Regions from separate parts of the Massilia sp. LC238 genome, predicted to be linked through region 1. Evidence: predicted binding sites of a transcription regulator. Region 1 holds the regulator's gene; each other region holds the start of a gene.
The links. Region 1 encodes LexA, which represses DNA repair genes until DNA is damaged. Its sites were predicted from a motif close to ACTGTATNNNNATACAGT; they were not measured.

Region 1 (5,509 bases):
AGGCAGCCAGGCACAGTTCGGCCAGGCGCGCGGCTTCCGGGGTCACGGCGTGCAGGTCGTACAGCGAAACCGTCTGGGCCGCGTCTTCCATCATGTCGAGGATGTCGTCCATGCTGGTGATCAGCTTGTGGATGTCATCGCGGTCGAGCGGGGTGATGAAGGTCTTGTGCAGCAGGTCGACGCATTCGTAGGTGATCTTGTCTGCTTGTTTTTCGATGCTTTCGACGGCGTGGGTGCGGTTTTCCAGGTCGTCGAAGTTGGTCATCAGGCCAACCATTTCCTGCGCGCCCTTCACGCACAGGGCGGCGTGCTGGTTGAACAGGTCAAAAAACTTGCCCTCCTGGGGCATCAGGCGTCCAAACATATTATTCTCCGTTGTGAATCTCTTGGGACTTCGAGACCGCTGCCACGGCTGGCAGCGGCGAGGTGGTAAATCGCGGCTTATTGCTTCTTAATCGCCCTGATAGATGCTCAGGTTGCCGCTGTAGTTGCCGAACTTGGTGTAGGAGCCGATCCAGGTAAGGCGAATCGCCCCGATCGGGCCATTACGCTGCTTACCGATGATGATCTCGGCGGTTCCCTTATCGGGCGAGTCGGGATTGTAGACCTCGTCGCGATACAGGAAGATGATAACGTCGGCGTCCTGTTCGATAGCGCCCGATTCGCGCAGGTCGGACATGACGGGTCGTTTATTGGGTCGCTGTTCCAGCGAACGGTTCAGCTGGGACAGTGCGATGACGGGGCAATGCAGCTCTTTCGCCAGGCCTTTCAGGCTTCGCGAGATCTCGGAGATCTCGGCCGCGCGGTTGTCGCCCGGCTGGCTGCCCTGCATCAGCTGCAGGTAGTCGACGATGATCAGGCCCAGCTTGCCGCACTGGCGCGCCAGGCGTCGTGCCCGTGCGCGCATCTCGATCGGGTTCAGCGCCGGCGTCTCGTCGATGTAGAGCTGGGCGTCGTTCATCTTTTGAATGGCGTGCGTCAGGCGCGGCCAGTCTTCGTCGTTCAGGCGGCCGGTACGCAGGCGGTGCTGGTCGAGCTGGCCCACCGAGCCGAGCATACGCATGGCCAGCTGGGCGCCGCCCATTTCCATGGAGAAAACAGCTACCGGCAGGCCGGCTTCGATCGCGACGTTCTCGCCGATGTTGACCGAGAACGCGGTCTTGCCCATCGAGGGACGGCCGGCGACGATGATCAGGTCGCCCGGCTGCAGGCCGGAGGTCATGCGGTCGAGGTCGATGAAGCCGGTCGGCACGCCGGTGATCTCGCCCTGGTTCTCGCGCGAGTACAGCTCGTCGATGCGCTCGACCACTTGCGTGAGCAGCGGCTGGATCGGGTTCCAGCCCTGCTGGCCGCGGGCGCCGGTTTCGGCGATGGCGAAGATCTTTGATTCGGCCTCGTCAAGCATCTGCTTGACTTCCTTGCCCTGCGGGTTGAAGGCGTTGCCCGAGATTTCGTCGGCGACGGTGATCAGGTTGCGCAGGATGCCGCGGTCGCGCACGATCTCGGCGTAGCGGCGGATGTTGGCCGCCGACGGCGTGTTCTGCGCCATCGCGTTCAGGTACTGCAGGCCGCCCACCTCCTCGGCCTTGCCCAGCATGTTGCAGGCTTCGTAGACCGTGATCACGTCCGCCGGCTTGCCGGCGTTGATCAGGCGGATCATCTGTTCGAAGATGATGCGGTGGTCGTAGCGGTAGAAATCCTCTGCGTGCATGAAGTCGGCAATGCGGTCCCAGGCGGCGTTATCGCGCAGCAGGCCGCCGATGACGGACTGTTCTGCTTCGATGGAATGCGGCGGGATGCGCAGGGAATCGACTTGCGGATCGGATGGGGAATTCATGGCGGGCATTATACCGTTTCCGGTCACACGGCTGAAATAATTGGCGAGTTTCCAGGAATAAAAAAAGCCGGGAGAACCCGGCTTTTTTCATTTATACAACAGCAGCTTAGGCAGCTTCGCCAACCACCGAGATGGTGATTTCCGAAACCACGTCGGTGTGCAGCGCGACGGAGACCGGGAATTCGCCGGTGGTCTTCAGCGGACCGGTCGGCATGCGAACCTGCGACTTCTCGACCGGGAAACCTTGCTTGCTCAGGGCTTCGGCGATGTCGAAGTTGGTGACCGAACCGAACAGACGGCCGTCCACGCCCGCCTTCTGGGCGATGGTGACGGTCATGCCGCTCAGCTTGTCGCCTTGCGCCTGGGCTGCCGACAGCTTTTCAGCTGCTGCTTTTTCCAGTTCGGCGCGCTTGGTTTCGAACTCGGCCACGGCGGCCTGGGTGGCGCGGCGTGCCATTTTTTGCGGGATCAGGAAGTTACGTGCGTAACCGTCCTTGACTTTGACGACGTCGCCCAGGTTACCGACGTTGACGACTTTTTCGAGCAGAATAACTTGCATATTTTTTCTCCAGGATATCTAGCTGACGTGCCGCGATTTAAGCGTTGTGCAGGTCGGTGTACGGCAGCAGCGCGAGGTAGCGTGCGCGCTTGATGGCGGTGTCGACCTGGCGCTGGTAGTGCGCCTTGGTACCGGTCAGACGTGCCGGCATGATCTTGCCGTTTTCCTGGACGAAGTCCTTCAGGGTGTCGACGTCCTTGTAGTCCACCTGTTCCACGCCTGCGGCGGTGAAGCGGCAGAACTTCTTGCGCTTGAACAGCGGGTTCTGCTGCTTGCGCTTCATTTTTTCTTTAGCTTTGTTTTTGTCGAACTTTTTACCGAATGCCATTTTGAGGCTCCTGTATCTGTAATCTAAATAGGCCGAGTACGGTTACGCGGCACTGAAATCAATGATGTGAAACACCAAGGCTTTGCTGTTGCGGTTTTTCCTTGCGAGGAATCCTTCGAAGCGGTAGGCGGCACCGAGTTCGGCGCTTTCCAGCCTGCCTGAAATCTCGCCCGCGCCGAGCGCAGGGATTTCAAACGCGACCTGCCTTGTCACTCCGGCCTCGACCTGCTGCGAATCGTGCATCAGGATCGCGCCCACGATGGGGACGCCGGCCGGGGTGAAACGCAGTACGTCTCGCTCCGCGATGGTCGCGATGAGCTGGAACCGGTTCACTGCGTTCTACGAATTCCCGAGAAAAACTTAGGCAGCGGCGGCCGGAGCAGCGGCTGCTGCTTCTGCGCGGTGGCTCTTGGCTGCGTCTTCGCGCTGGACCGACTTCATCATCGGCGACGGTGCGGTTTCGGCCTTCTTCATCTTGACGGTCAGGTGACGCAGGACGGCATCGTTGAACTTGAATGCGGTTTCCAGCTCGACCAGGGTCTCGTTGTCGCACTCGATGTTCATGCAGATGTAGTGAGCCTTCGGCAGCTTCTGGATCTGGTAAGCCATCTGGCGACGGCCCCAGTCTTCCACGCGATGGATGTTACCGCCACGGCTGGTCACCGTGGTCTTGTAACGCTCGATCATCGCCGGAACTTGTTCGCTCTGGTCCGGGTGGACGATAAAAACGATTTCATAATGACGCATGCAACACTCCTTGAGGACGTTTAAACAAATGCCCACCTCGGCGTCAAGACGAGTGTGGGAAGGGAAAGCCTTCGATTATAGCCTGAAAAACCGGCGGATGGGAATCCATGGCATGGCCCAGCCCGGCAGATGGCGGCGAAAAGCAGGCATCGGCGCCACGAATACGGACGCACTGCACAAATTTTTTACAGTTTTCCTGTGTTTGCCCTTGCGCATATCAGAATACTGTACAAAAATACAGTCTGCTCTTACAACTAATGCCGTACAACACCCATGCTCAAGCTCACTGCAAGGCAAGAACAGATCCTTAACCTGATCAAGGAAGCGATCGAAAACACCGGCTTCCCGCCGACCCGCGCCGAAATCGCGGCCGAGCTGGGTTTCAAGTCGGCCAACGCGGCCGAAGAACACCTGCAGGCCCTGGCGCGCAAGGGCGCCATCGAGATTTCGCCGGGCACCTCGCGCGGCATCCGCCTGGTCGGCGCGTCCGTCGAACAGGTCCCGATGGTGCCTGCCGCCCTCATGATGTCGCTGCCGCTGGTCGGCCGCGTGGCCGCCGGTTCGCCGATCCTGGCCCAGGAACACGTCGAAGCCACCTACTCCGTCGACGCCGCCATGTTCTCGGCGCGCCCCGACTTCCTGCTGAAGGTCAAGGGCTGGTCGATGCGCGATGCCGGCATCTGCGACGGCGACTTCCTGGCCGTCAAGAAGATCGACAGCGCCAAGAACGGCCAGATCGTGGTGGCCCGCCTCGGCGAAGAAGTCACGGTCAAGCGCTACCGCAAGACCGGCAACCTGGTCGAGCTGCTGCCGGAGAATCCGGACTTCAAGGTGATCCAGGTGAACCCGGAAGACGAGTTCGCGCTGGAGGGCCTGGCCGTCGGCCTGATGCGCAGCTGGCACTAAGCCTGCGCCCACCAAGCTGCCGGCTTGCCCGGCGGCTTATTGAATTTTCTTGTCCGCCCAGTGGGAATCCTTCTTGGCGGATTTCACCATCTGGTTGTGCTCGGTCACATAGGCATCGGTCGCCGAGCGCCATGCGGCGTAGTCCGCCAGCACCAGCTTCGAACCCACCTTCGCTTCCTCGGTCAGGTTTTCCTGCAGCTGGGCCAGGTAAGCATTCGATTTCTCCATCTCCTCCTTGTTCATCAGCTTCTGGATGTCGCTCGGGACGCGCTTGGTCAGCGGCAGCGACGCGTTCAGGTTGGTGACGTACTTGTTGTAGCACTCCTGCCACGTCTGCACGGCCGCGCTGATACGATCGATGTCGGCATTGACCTTCGACATCGCGGGAATACGCGGCGCGGTGCAGCGGAACTCGCCCGACTTCAGGTCCTCGCCGTCGTAGCCCTTGATCCAGTAATCGATGTCCTTGCGGCGCTTGACGCGCTGCTCGATCAGTTCGAGCGAGTCGATCGCGACCTTGTTACCCTTGGCGGCGGATCTCTTGAACAGATCGACGGCCCTGGCTTCGTCGACCTCCCCTGCTTCGCCGTAGAAATACATCTGGCCCAGCGCCTGCTGCGCGGCCGGATTGCCGGCATTGGCCAGCTTGGTGTAGATTTTCATCGCGCCCGCGTAGTCCTTCTTCTCGAACAGGGCATTGGCGTCTTCCAGCTCGCCGGCAAAGGCGGCGCCGCACAGCAGCAGGGATGCAAGGAACAGCTTGGTCTTCATGGGCAGATGGCTGAGGTAAAAGGAAATCCCATGATAGCGGCAATGTACCGCTCTGCTCAACCGCTGAAACAAAACGGCGCCAGTGGCGCCGTTTTGAAGGAGTGCGCAGGTTTCCCGTAGGGTGGGCGGCTCCACCTGAGGCGTCGGAGAATCCGCGTAATGACTGCCGCCCACGCGTTCAACTCTCCGTAGCACAGAGAGGTGCTCACCTGCGGCCTGAACGCGTGGGCGGCGGTGGCGCTATCGACTGATCTGCCAGTCCGGTATAGCCGCCCACCCTGTAAAGGCAAAGTTGAAATGTCCGCTTCTGGCAAAGTTGAAATGTCTGCTTTTTTGCCCGGGTTAGCGGGAGCTGGCGCGC
Region 2 (5,509 bases), on a different contig from region 1:
TTGTCGATCAGGTTCGACAGCAGTTCGCGCAGCATCAGCGCGTTGCCGGCGATATGCAGGGTTTCGTGCGCGGGCGCATCGGGAGATTCGTAGCCGAGGTCGATGCCATGCGCGAACGAGGCCTGCACCCAGTCCTGCACGGTGGCGCGGGCCAACTGGGCCAGGTCGATTTCCTCGAAAGCGAGGCCGGCATGCGGCTGGTTCTCGGCGCGGGCGAGGGCCAGCAGCTGGTTGACCAAGCGCGTGGCCGATTCCGAGCTCTTGGCCAGCTGCTCGAGCGAGCGGTGGATCTCGCCCGGGTCGACCTGGCGCAATGCGAGCTCGGACTGCATGCGCATGCCGGCCAGCGGGGTCTTCATCTGGTGCGCGGCGTCGGCGATGAAGCGCTTCTGCATCTCGACGGTCTGGGCCAGGCGCTCGAGCATGTCGTTGAAGGAGCCGACCAGCGGCGAGATCTCTTCCGGCACCTGGCGCGGGTCGATCGGCGACAGGTCGTCCTGCGGGCGCGCGCGGATGCGCTCCTGCAGCTCGGCCAGCGGGGACAGGCCGCGCGACAGCGCGAACCAGACCAGCGCCAGGATCACCGGCAGGATGATGAACTGGGGCAGGATCACGCCCTTGATGATCTCGTTGGCCAGGTGGGCGCGCTTGTCGAGGGTTTCGGCGACCTGCACCAGGGCCAGGCTGGGGGGCGTGCCCGCCGGACGGGCGCGCAGCGGATCGAGGTTGACCCAGGAGTAGGCGACGCGTACCGGCGTGCCGTGGATGTTGTCATTGCGGAAGAGCACGGCGCCGCCATGGGCGCCTTCCTCGAGCATGCCCTTGCGCGGGCGCGGCAGGTCGCGGTCGCCGTCGAGGTGGGCGCCGTCCGGCCCGCTGATCTGGAAGTAGACGCTGTCGACGTCGTCGGCGCGCAGCACGTCGGTCGCGCTGCCGGGCAGCTGCACCTCGGGCCGGCCGGCCACCGTGCGGATCTGCTGCGACAGCACGGTGACGCGGTCTTCCAGCGCGTCGTCGAAAGGCTGGTTGGCGATCGACTTGGCCACCAGGTAGGTGATCGCGATGCTCATCGGCCACAACAGCAGCAGCGGGGCCAGCATCCAGTCGAGGATCTCGCCGAACAGCGAATGGCGGATGTTCTCGTCGGGCTCGGGATTGGGTGGGATCCAGGGCTGGTACTGGCCCGCCTGGAAGGGCGCGAACGGGTCCTGCCCCGCGCTTGGCGGCTTGTCGGCAAGGCCGCGTTCGTGCTCGTTCACTTGTTCTCTTGGACCGGGGCGCGCGGGGCGTCTGAGTATTTCTCGAGGCAGTAGCCAAGGCCGCGCACGGTGGCGATGCGCACGCCGCCGACCTCGATTTTCTTGCGCAGGCGGTGCACGTAGACCTCGATGGCGTTGTTCGAGACTTCCTCGCCCCATTCGCACAGGTGGTCGACCAGCTGCTCCTTGGAGACCAGGCGCCCGGTGCGCGCCAGCAGCACTTCCAGCAGGCCGAGCTCGCGCGCCGACAGGTCGAGCATCTGGTCGTTGATGTAGGCGCTGCGGCCGACCTGGTCGTACACCAGCGGGCCGTGGCGCACCACGGCGGGGCCGCCGCCGGCGCCGCGGCGGGGGAGGGCGCGCACCCGCGCCTCCAGCTCGGACAGGGCGAAAGGCTTGGCCATGTAGTCGTCGGCGCCGAGGTCGAGACCCTCGACGCGCTGCTCGACCGAGTCGGCGGCGGTGAGGATCAGCACCGGCAGCAGCGAGGAACGCGCGCGCAGGCGGCGCAGCACTTCCAGGCCGGACAGCTTGGGCAGGCCGAGGTCGAGGATCAGGAGGTCGAACTCCTGGGTGGACAATGCCGTATCGGCATCCTGGCCGTTCTTGACGCAATCGATGGCATAGCCGGACTGGCGCAGGGAACGCGTTAGCCCATCGGCAAGTACGCTATCATCTTCGGCGAGCAGAATTCGCATGGGGCTACCTCAGTATTCGTTAGACCTTTGACAGGCCCTATTGTGTTTGATTTATCGCAACAATGCGAGTCTTACGGATAACAACACGGCGACTTTTTTCGCTTGCCTAAACCACTGGATTTATATACAGTAGTGGCTTGATTTCGCTTGTTCAAACCACTGAGTTTTTATACAGTAGTGACCTTGATTTGCGTGGTAGCGCCCCTACCTTGCCTACTCCACAGCTGAAAGTACACCATGGACGACAAAAAAACCGCAGTAAACGCCGCTGAAAAGGGCAAGGCGCTGGCCGCCGCCCTGGCGCAAATTGAAAAGCAGTTCGGCAAGGGCTCGGTGATGCGCATGGACACCAGCGCACCGGTCGAGGAAGTCCAGACTGTTTCCACCGGCTCGCTGGGCCTGGACATCGCGCTGGGCGTCGGTGGCCTGCCGCGCGGCCGTATCGTCGAGATCTACGGTCCGGAATCGTCGGGTAAAACCACCCTGACGCTGCAGACCATCGCCCAGATGCAGAAACTGGGCGGCACCTGCGCCTTCATCGACGCCGAGCACGCGCTCGACGTGACCTACGCGCAGAAACTGGGCATCAACCTGGGCGAGCTGCTGATCTCGCAGCCGGACACCGGCGAGCAAGCCCTCGAAATCACCGACGCGCTGGTGCGTTCGGGCTCGGTCGACCTCGTGGTCATCGACTCGGTGGCGGCACTGACCCCGCGCGCCGAAATCGAAGGCGACATGGGCGACTCGCTGCCGGGCCTGCAGGCGCGACTGATGTCGCAGGCGCTGCGCAAGCTGACCGGCTCGATCAACCGTACCAATACCCTGGTCATCTTCATCAACCAGATCCGTATGAAGATCGGCGTGATGTTCGGCAGCCCGGAAACCACCACCGGCGGTAACGCGCTGAAGTTCTACGCCTCCGTACGTATGGACATCCGCCGTACCGGTTCGATCAAGTCGGGTGACGAAGTGATCGGTAACGAAACCAAGGTCAAGGTCGTCAAGAACAAGATCGCGCCGCCGTTTAAGGAAGCCCACTTCGATATCCTGTACGGAGAAGGCACCTCGCGCGAAGGCGAAATCCTGGACCTGGGCGCCGACAACAAGATCGTCGAGAAGTCGGGTTCGTGGTACAGCTATAACGGCGAACGCATCGGCCAGGGCAAGGACAACGCCCGTCAGTTCCTGAAAGATCGTCCGGCACTGGCACGCGAAATCGAGAACAAGGTCCGTGCTGCGCTGGGCGTGCGCGAGCTGCCGCCGGTCCTGGCTGCTGTCGAAGACAGCGGCAAGGACAAGCTGAAGGCAGTCGGCGAGTAATCGCTGAGCTTGTAGAGTGCCTATGCCTGCACCCCAGCTGAGCCTGAAAGCGCGCGCGCTTCGCTACTTGTCGATGCGCGAGCACAGCCGGCTCGAGCTGGGGCGCAAGCTGGCCCGTTATGCCGAGGAGGGCGATGACGTGGAAGCCCTCCTGGATTTCCTTGAGAAGAACAACTGGCTGTCGCAGGAGCGTTTTGCCGAATCCCTGATCAACAGGAAGGCAAGCCGCTTCGGCAACAGCCGCGTGATGGCCGAGCTGCAAAGCCACGGCGTCAACGGCGAAGCGCTGGATGAGATCAAGGCCGCGCTCGCCGACAGCGAAACCGCACGCGCCACCGAAGTCTGGCGGCGCAAGTTCGGCACCGTCGCCGCCGATGCGGCTGAGCGTGCCAAGCAGATGCGTTTCATGCTGCAGCGTGGTTTCTCCCAACGCGCTGCACGGATCGCAATGCAGGGCGCTCCCGACGACGACGAGCTGTAAACAGGCTGGAGTTCGAGCCTGTTGCCCTGACGAGCCGGCCTGGCCCCAGGCTTGCTCTGACGATATGCCAGGCGTGGCCGCAGGCCTGATGTATCACCCTCGATCATTGCGCTTCTTCTATATAGAAGCATGCTCCGGCGCCAGCGTGGAGCGTCATCCCCGATATGCCCAGGCATATTCCTCAACGGACGATGGCGCTGCACGCTGGCGCTGTGCGTTTACGGAGCCTGTGCGGCGCGCCGCTGTCGAGATTGGTCTTGCCAACCCGCCAGACCCGTCCAGCCAAAGCAATATTGACGGCTCAGCAAGAAACCCGTCCAATCTTGCCTGCAGTGCAGCAAAAAGGCCGCTGTTGCAGTGCAACCGCCAACGCCGTGTGCTAAACTTTCACGGTTTAAGCAGCGCCGCATGAGCGGTTGTTGTCGTAGAAGCTACGGCAACGTGCATGAAGCACACTGGCTGCACCACTAACCGCCGCGTAAGCGGCATTGGTTTTTATGCCCCTGTCTCCTCCCGTATCGCGCTCGCTCCGGCATACGCGCGCCATCACCGTCGAAGCCTATGCGCGCGACGATGGCCTGTGGGATCTGGACGCCAGTATCCGCGACGTCAAAACCCGTGACATTTCGCTGCCTTCCGGTGATCGACCGGGCGGCATGCCTGTACACGACCTCAAGCTGCGCGTCACCATCGACCGCAAGCTGACCATCGTGGACGCCGAAGCCGCGTCCGATTCCGTTCCGTATCCCGGTTTTTGCGAGACCATCGGCCCTGCTTACAAAAAGCTGGTCGGCCTGTCGCTCATGAACCACTTCCGGCTGCACTTGAAAGATCGCCTGTCCGGCGTGCTCGGCTGCACCCACCTGACCGAATTGGCCCAGGTGCTGCCCACCGCAGCGCTGCAGGCCTACGCCGACGACGTGTTCGACGATCGCGGCGGCGCCGACGCAGATGCGAATAAAAGCGCGGCCGAACGGCCTTTCGAGCTCGACCGTTGCCATGCGCTGCGCAGCGACGGACCGGCCGTGGCCACCTACTATCCCCGCTGGTCGATCAAAGCCGTGTCGGGTTAGGATTCGCTGTTTGTCATTTTGTAATTCAACCGTATTACTCATTCAGTACATAGATAAGAAGGGAAGCCAGCATGAAAATCCATGAGTATCAGGGCAAAGAAATCCTCCGAAAATTCGGAGTGACCGTTCCGCGCGGCATTCCGTGCATGAACGTGGAAGAGGCCGTGAAGGCAGCTGAAGAGCTGGGCGGCCCGGTCTGGGTCGTCAAGGCGCAGATCCACGCAGGCGGCCGCGGCAAGGGCGGCGGCGTCAAGGTTGCCAAGTCGCTGGAACAGGTCAAGGAATACGCCGACCAGATCATGGGCATGCAGCTGATCACGCACCAGACCAGCCCGGAAGGCCAGAAAGTCCGCCGCCTGCTGATCGAAGAAGGCGCTGACATCAAGAAGGAACTGTACGTTTCCCTGGTCACCGACCGCGTCACCCAGAAGGTCGTGCTGATGGCCTCGTCGGAAGGCGGCATGGACATCGAAGAAGTCGCGCACAGCAACCCGGAAAAGATCCACAACGTCGTGATCGAACCGTCGGTCGGCCTGACCGATGAGCAGGCCGACGACGTCGCCCGCAAGATCGGCGTGCCGGAAGCGTCGATCGTCGACGCGCGCACCAACCTGCAAGGCCTGTACAAGGCTTACTGGGAAACCGACGCATCGCTGGCCGAAATCAACCCGCTGATCC
Region 3 (5,509 bases), on a different contig from region 1:
CAGCAGTTCTTCCAGCGACCTGCCGCCTTCGACAAATTCCTTGACCCACTTCGGCTGATGGCCGCGGCCAGTCCACTGCTTCGAGCTGTCGTCCGGGTGTTGGTAGCGCACGGCCACCGGCTTCTTGTCCTTCGTCCCCTTGAAGCCCATGACCTGTTCGACGGTCATGCCAACGCTTTGGGCCAGGGCCACGATCTGTTGCTGGACTTTCGCGATCTCGTCCTTTTCGCGTGTGTTAATCTGTTCGGTAATTTGCGAGTGAAGACCGCGCAATTCAGCGACTGACAGTTTGCTAAGATCAATCATCAATTTCTAATCCTTAATGTTCCGACGTTCTTAAATATGAACGCCATAGCCAGAAGCATACCAGCATAGTGATGTCGCGGAGAATTTTTGCCGGACGTCCACGCTGGCTCACTTCATGAATACGCCGTCATGGTGATCCGTGCGGCGACCGATTGAATACGAAATAAGCGGCGACGCTTAATAATCCAAAGCCCGTAGCGAGCAGACTCGCCTTCTCTGCAAAATTACTGATTGCCTCGCTAAAGATCCAAGCTGGGTAAAAGTGTTTAATTCCCCAAATAAGAAGAGCTGCCACACCGGTGAAGAATATTTCGCCTAAAGCATCATCTCGTTCGATGAATATGCGGGTGACAATCCCAATCATTGCCAGCATGGCCATTGGATGAAAGGTAAGCGCGATGATGTAAAACATCCAATCGTCGGGGCCGTCAAAAACTCCAGATTCTTTCCCTACATACCACGCATAGCATGTGACCATGAAGCTATAGGTCAGGGCAGTTGCTAGCAAAAGAAGCAGCTTAACCCCGGTTTTCGCGTTCCACGTTGCGACGACGCCAGGCGGCACTAGCAAAGCCGGATTGAATAGGAAGTACACTGCAATAAGTAGGAGCCAGGGAGTAACAAGGCGGTAAGCTCCCGTCCATGCAAAAATTGCGAGGGGTGTCAGAAGCAGTGTTGCCATCCCCAGTTGGCGGTATTGAGAACTCGATGTGAACATAAACGATCCATTCGTTGTTGGTTATAATTCGAGGTGGTTATTGTTGCACCTCAATACGGTATCGAATATAGCATCTTAGGTTTATAGATTGCCAGTGGAGGTGGGACATTTCCCGGATTTTTTCGGAAGATTATTGTTTTAGTCCGAGCGGGTATCCGGCCAGCTTTACATTCCAGCACTGTGCTGTTCTTCTGCGCGTGATCGAATCAACCTCCAGTCCACTTATCCGCGCCTCGCCGTCCTTGAACCAAAGAAGCTTGGCCTCATAAAGCGGCGGAACGACGTCCTCGCCATTCGGGGCCTGAAGCCGCGCTGTGGCTACGGTTCGCTTGAATTCGCTGCTCGGCACTTCTTCGAAGGAGAACGCGCCCGTATATTCGCGCTGGGGGAACGCGAGCCTATGCCGGGCCAGCGGTCGACCTCCGTCTTCGAATAGCAAAGAAACTGAATCTCCCATTACCCGAACAGGCCATGTAGGAAATAACGTGGATCGGCATCGGCAGCGCCGCCAATACGCTCCCTGAAAATCCAATAGAGCGCTGAGTCGCCCTCCCCTTGGGCGACGTAGTAATCCCGCGACGCGCCGTCGCTCCACCACCCTGCTTCAATCCGCTCAGGCCCCGAAACGATCCGCAGCGGCGAGCTGTACCAGGGACGGTGATTCCGCATCAACAGGGCGATGGGCTTTGCCAGCAACCAGGTCGGGCGCAGGATGCCATCGACGGCTGGAGGCAGCTGCGAGGCGATTGCGGCTTCTCGCACGGTGTCTTGTACCGAGACCCAGGCATTTGCCACTTCGGGACGATAGTCGGCTACCGGCTTGGATTGCCGTACGCGGTCGGCGCCCAGGCGGCTCACGAGAAGCTCCATGACGCGCAGCTGGTCTTCCTGGCTTCCACCGGGCTCTGGGAACAGGTCATTGGACGGCGGCTCCAGTGGCCGCACCTGAACGGCTTCTAGCGCCAGCCCTATGACGAAGTTTTCCAGTTCCGTCTTCGCGAGCCGTTCTTTCAGGAGTCGGACAATATGATCTCCATCCCACACCGGGGCTGCCAGCACGATCTCCAGGGCCGTAGGTGGCTTGCGATCCCGACCTCTTTCATGCTCGAGAAAAAGCGTGATGCGCTCGACTGCAAGCAACTTCGCCGCGAGCCATCCGACAAGCTGGAGGATCAGCCGTTGAGCGCCGGCCAGCAGCAGTTCGGCGTTCTCGATCCGATCGAATAGTTCGATCTTGGCTTCAAACTTTTCCGGCGCCTCAACCCACTCGAAGACTTCTGGCGCTGTGCCCCACGCGCTGTCGAGGGTGTCGAGCAGCTGCCTGCCGCAGCGGCGCTGCAGTCCGGGCCGCGGTAAGCGACGCAGCTCGGCTACCGTCTGGCATCCGATTCCCTCAAGCCAGCCTGAATATGGGCGTGCCGCCGGCACGACGAGGGCGGGCAAGGCGTCGAGACTTCGGGTCATTGTGTCCTGCCGAAGGACTCGCTTTCCGCCCGCCCTGGCCAGCATCCACGCACCCCGCGCAGTCGGTGCGCAGCTAAGTCGTCCAGTGAGCCCGAGTGCTCGCAAGTCGGCGCGCACGCGCCTGCAGATGGCGCGTGGCCCCCCGAAAAGCGTAAGCGACGCCCCGACATCCAGGAGAATGACCGATTCTTCTGCCTGCGCTACCTGCGGCGTGTAGTGCAGCAGCGCCATCGCTGTCGCCAGTAGCGCCGCCTCTTCCATCGTGGCCGAACGTTCGTGGATCCGCGCGTCGGGCTCAAGCATGAGAACGCCGCCGCGGCGCATGCCAGGTCTCACCCCTGCTGCGCGTGCGGCGGTCGACATTGAGGTAACCTTTTCGTGCTCCAGCACGACGCTTACCCTGTCACTCGACCAAGGCTCGAAGACCTCGATCTGTAATTGGGGCAGGTGAATGCCGATCCACAGACGCATGACGTTGATTGAACAATGGCGATAGCGGCAAAAATATGCCTGCTTCTTTAACTGGCCCCTTGCGCTTGAGGAACTCGACCGAAATGCCGTTTGCGGCTGGCCGTATGGCCAATCGGAGGGGCGATGGTGATGGGTCCTGCGCGGCAGCCAAGGGCCGGAATAAAAAGAAAAGGCCAGCGGTCTCAGCCGCAGCCAAATTGAGGCGCCTTAGGCTGTCGCTACGGGCGTGTGTCGCCCAAAGCATGACCACGGCAGCGCCGGCGGCCTTGAGCGTTTGCTCAGCCGCCCACAGGGCGTCGCCAGTGCGCTCAGGCTGCACCCATACGATCTGCGAGGGGTTGAGCCCCATCGCTGCAAGCGCCAGCGCGTTCGGCGTGTGTGGCGGCTGGATCATGAAGACGCGGCGCTGACCAGCCGCGGCGAGCACTGGAGCGAGCAATCGAAGCTCACCGCCTCCATTTTGCGCGCACAACAGCTCGACCATAGACGCTGTTGGCCACCCTCCACCAGGAAGTTGATGACCGAGCACAGGATGGCCGGTGTCCACTACCCGCGTGCTCGAGCGGGCAAGCTGGGAAGCTCGCCAAAGGGAGGGGTGTAGATCCTCCGGAGCAGGTTTGTTGTCGTGTGGCATGGGCGCGCTAGTGTACTGTATAAATGTACAGTATAACAACGGAGCCGATAGGGCAAGGCGTCGCTTAGTTGCGAGCGCGCAACGGAGGGAGTGTGTCCGGGAGACCACCCCCTCATAGTACACTTTCGATAATTTCAACTGCAGGCGCCGCGCAAAATGCATGCTTCCGTAAGCACACCGAGCCTTCGCGTACCGTTCGGCCTCAAGGATGGCCAGATGGTCGGCCCTGCTGAGGTGCAATCCGGCCGGGCGTGCGATTGCGTGTGCCCTGGCTGCGGCTCACCTCTGCAGGCGAGAAAGGGTGACCAAAACGTCTGGCACTTCGCCCACGACGGCAGAGCGTGCGCCACGGGCGCCGAAACTGCTGTGCACCTGATGGCGAAGCAGATTCTTGCAACAGAGCGAAATATCCGCCTGCCGGCGGTTCATGTCACCTTGTCGGCAACCGATGCGTTCGGCCGGGAGCGCTCGGTCACCGCGGTGCTGGCCAAGGCTCAGCATGTGCAATACACAGCGGTTGACCTCGAGGCCGCTCAAGAAAATCGGCGAGCCGATGCCGTTGGGACCAGCGAATCGGGAACAAAGCACTGGATCGAGGTGTTTGTACGGCATGCAGTGGACACTCTCAAAGTCCAGGATCTGGAAGCACGTTCATGGATGTCCTACGAAATCTGCCTCGACGACGTACATGCTTTCACGTCGCTGGAGCAGCTGCGCATTGCTGTCACGGCTTCTCCGGAACGGGTGCGCTGGCTTTCATACCCGGGCATGGACAAACTACGGGTGAGCCTCGCAGAGAAGCTGCGGCGGATCCTCGAGGCAGCCGAAAGACAGAAGGCCGCTGATGACGCCCAGGTTGCGCGAACATACGCAGCACAAGTGCGCTCGGCGCCGATCGACCGGATGGGACGCAATCGACTCCAGCGGGAGCGGATAAGGAGCGAACAGCGCCTGCAGCAAGCAAACCGAGCATTTCGGGCGGCCGACGACCAGGCCAAACGGGCCTATTTGAAGGCAAAGCTCAGGCTGCCTGATGGGCCGACACCGGCGCTAGTCGACGTCGACGTTCGGGGGCATGCATCCTTTGGAGTATCCCGTGATGTTTGGCAGTCGGACGTGTTCCGCAAGTGGGTATTTGCCCACGGCCGGCGGGATGTCTCGCTGGAGACCATTCTGTCTTGGATGGCCAATAGGTACGACATCACCCCCGCATTCGAAGCATCCCCGAAGGTCGCACTTTGGACGTACTTCAAATTCCTCGAGAAGTCCGGATTCGTGCGCCACAAAGGCGGGCCGTACTTTCAAGTCATCCGCGATGTAGCGCCCTGGCTTGAGGCCGAAGTCGCCGGGGTCGGTGGATGGTTCTGGGCCCCTCGTGTCTTGGCTTGCTCGCTTCAACACCTGATTGAGGCAGACGGTCTCGTCGGCGCCAACCTCACTACCGGCATCCTTATGGAGCTGTTTAAGCGCTTGCGCGCAGAGCATAGCAGCAATGGCCAGCCCGATGACGCGGCGCGCACCCTGGCCCAGCGGCACGGAATCTCACCGAACACGTTTCTGGCTATTCTCGCCAGCGCCAACGTCGCCTCTTGTCCGTTGCAGCCTCCCACAAAGCGGCTGCTCGCTTAGCTTGCAAGGCATGCGTTCGGACGCCCTCGATGTGCGGGCTATCGTGGAAAACTAACTTGCACTTCGGTGTTCGGGTGCGAGGATAGCTGTTGATGAGCTAAAGCCGGTTGTGATCCGGCTACCCGGTGGGTCTGGCTCAAAACAGAAAAGACAGTCCAATGCAGAACACCACGCATTCCCTCTTCGCTGACGATTCGGCAGACGCCCTGCGCGCCCAGGCCATCGACGAGCTGCACGCGGCCACCGCAATCTATACGTCCGAGCCGGCCGTCGACCAGCTGCTCGCG

Region 2: the regulator LexA is predicted to act here: its motif matches at 2,071-2,088, upstream of recA (recombinase RecA).
Region 3: the regulator LexA is predicted to act here: its motif matches at 3,608-3,625, upstream of imuA (translesion DNA synthesis-associated protein ImuA).

The regions. Positions count from the first base shown of each region.
Region 1 is NZ_JNNN01000008.1:94-5,602, reverse strand. Features, by position in the region: gene FG94_RS02280 (DUF47 domain-containing protein) at 1-364, opposite strand, end outside; gene FG94_RS02275 (replicative DNA helicase) at 452-1,837, opposite strand; gene rplI (50S ribosomal protein L9) at 1,944-2,396, opposite strand; gene rpsR (30S ribosomal protein S18) at 2,434-2,724, opposite strand; gene priB (primosomal replication protein N) at 2,767-3,057, opposite strand; gene rpsF (30S ribosomal protein S6) at 3,085-3,471, opposite strand; gene lexA (transcriptional repressor LexA) at 3,745-4,377, shown strand; gene FG94_RS02245 (tetratricopeptide repeat protein) at 4,414-5,148, opposite strand.
Region 2 is NZ_JNNN01000053.1:182,454-187,962, reverse strand. Features, by position in the region: gene FG94_RS15170 (sensor histidine kinase) at 1-1,259, opposite strand, end outside; gene FG94_RS15165 (response regulator transcription factor) at 1,256-1,957, opposite strand; gene recA (recombinase RecA) at 2,195-3,277, shown strand; gene recX (recombination regulator RecX) at 3,300-3,758, shown strand; gene FG94_RS15150 (DUF2889 domain-containing protein) at 4,256-4,831, shown strand; gene sucC (ADP-forming succinate--CoA ligase subunit beta) at 4,903-5,509, shown strand, end outside.
Region 3 is NZ_JNNN01000037.1:119,333-124,841, reverse strand. Features, by position in the region: gene FG94_RS09360 (H-NS family nucleoid-associated regulatory protein) at 1-306, opposite strand, end outside; gene FG94_RS09355 (hypothetical protein) at 434-1,024, opposite strand; gene FG94_RS27240 (hypothetical protein) at 1,155-1,463, opposite strand; gene FG94_RS09350 (DNA polymerase Y family protein) at 1,481-2,959, opposite strand; gene imuA (translesion DNA synthesis-associated protein ImuA) at 2,892-3,593, opposite strand; gene FG94_RS25960 (competence protein CoiA family protein) at 3,750-5,222, shown strand; gene FG94_RS09340 (Eco57I restriction-modification methylase domain-containing protein) at 5,381-5,509, shown strand, end outside.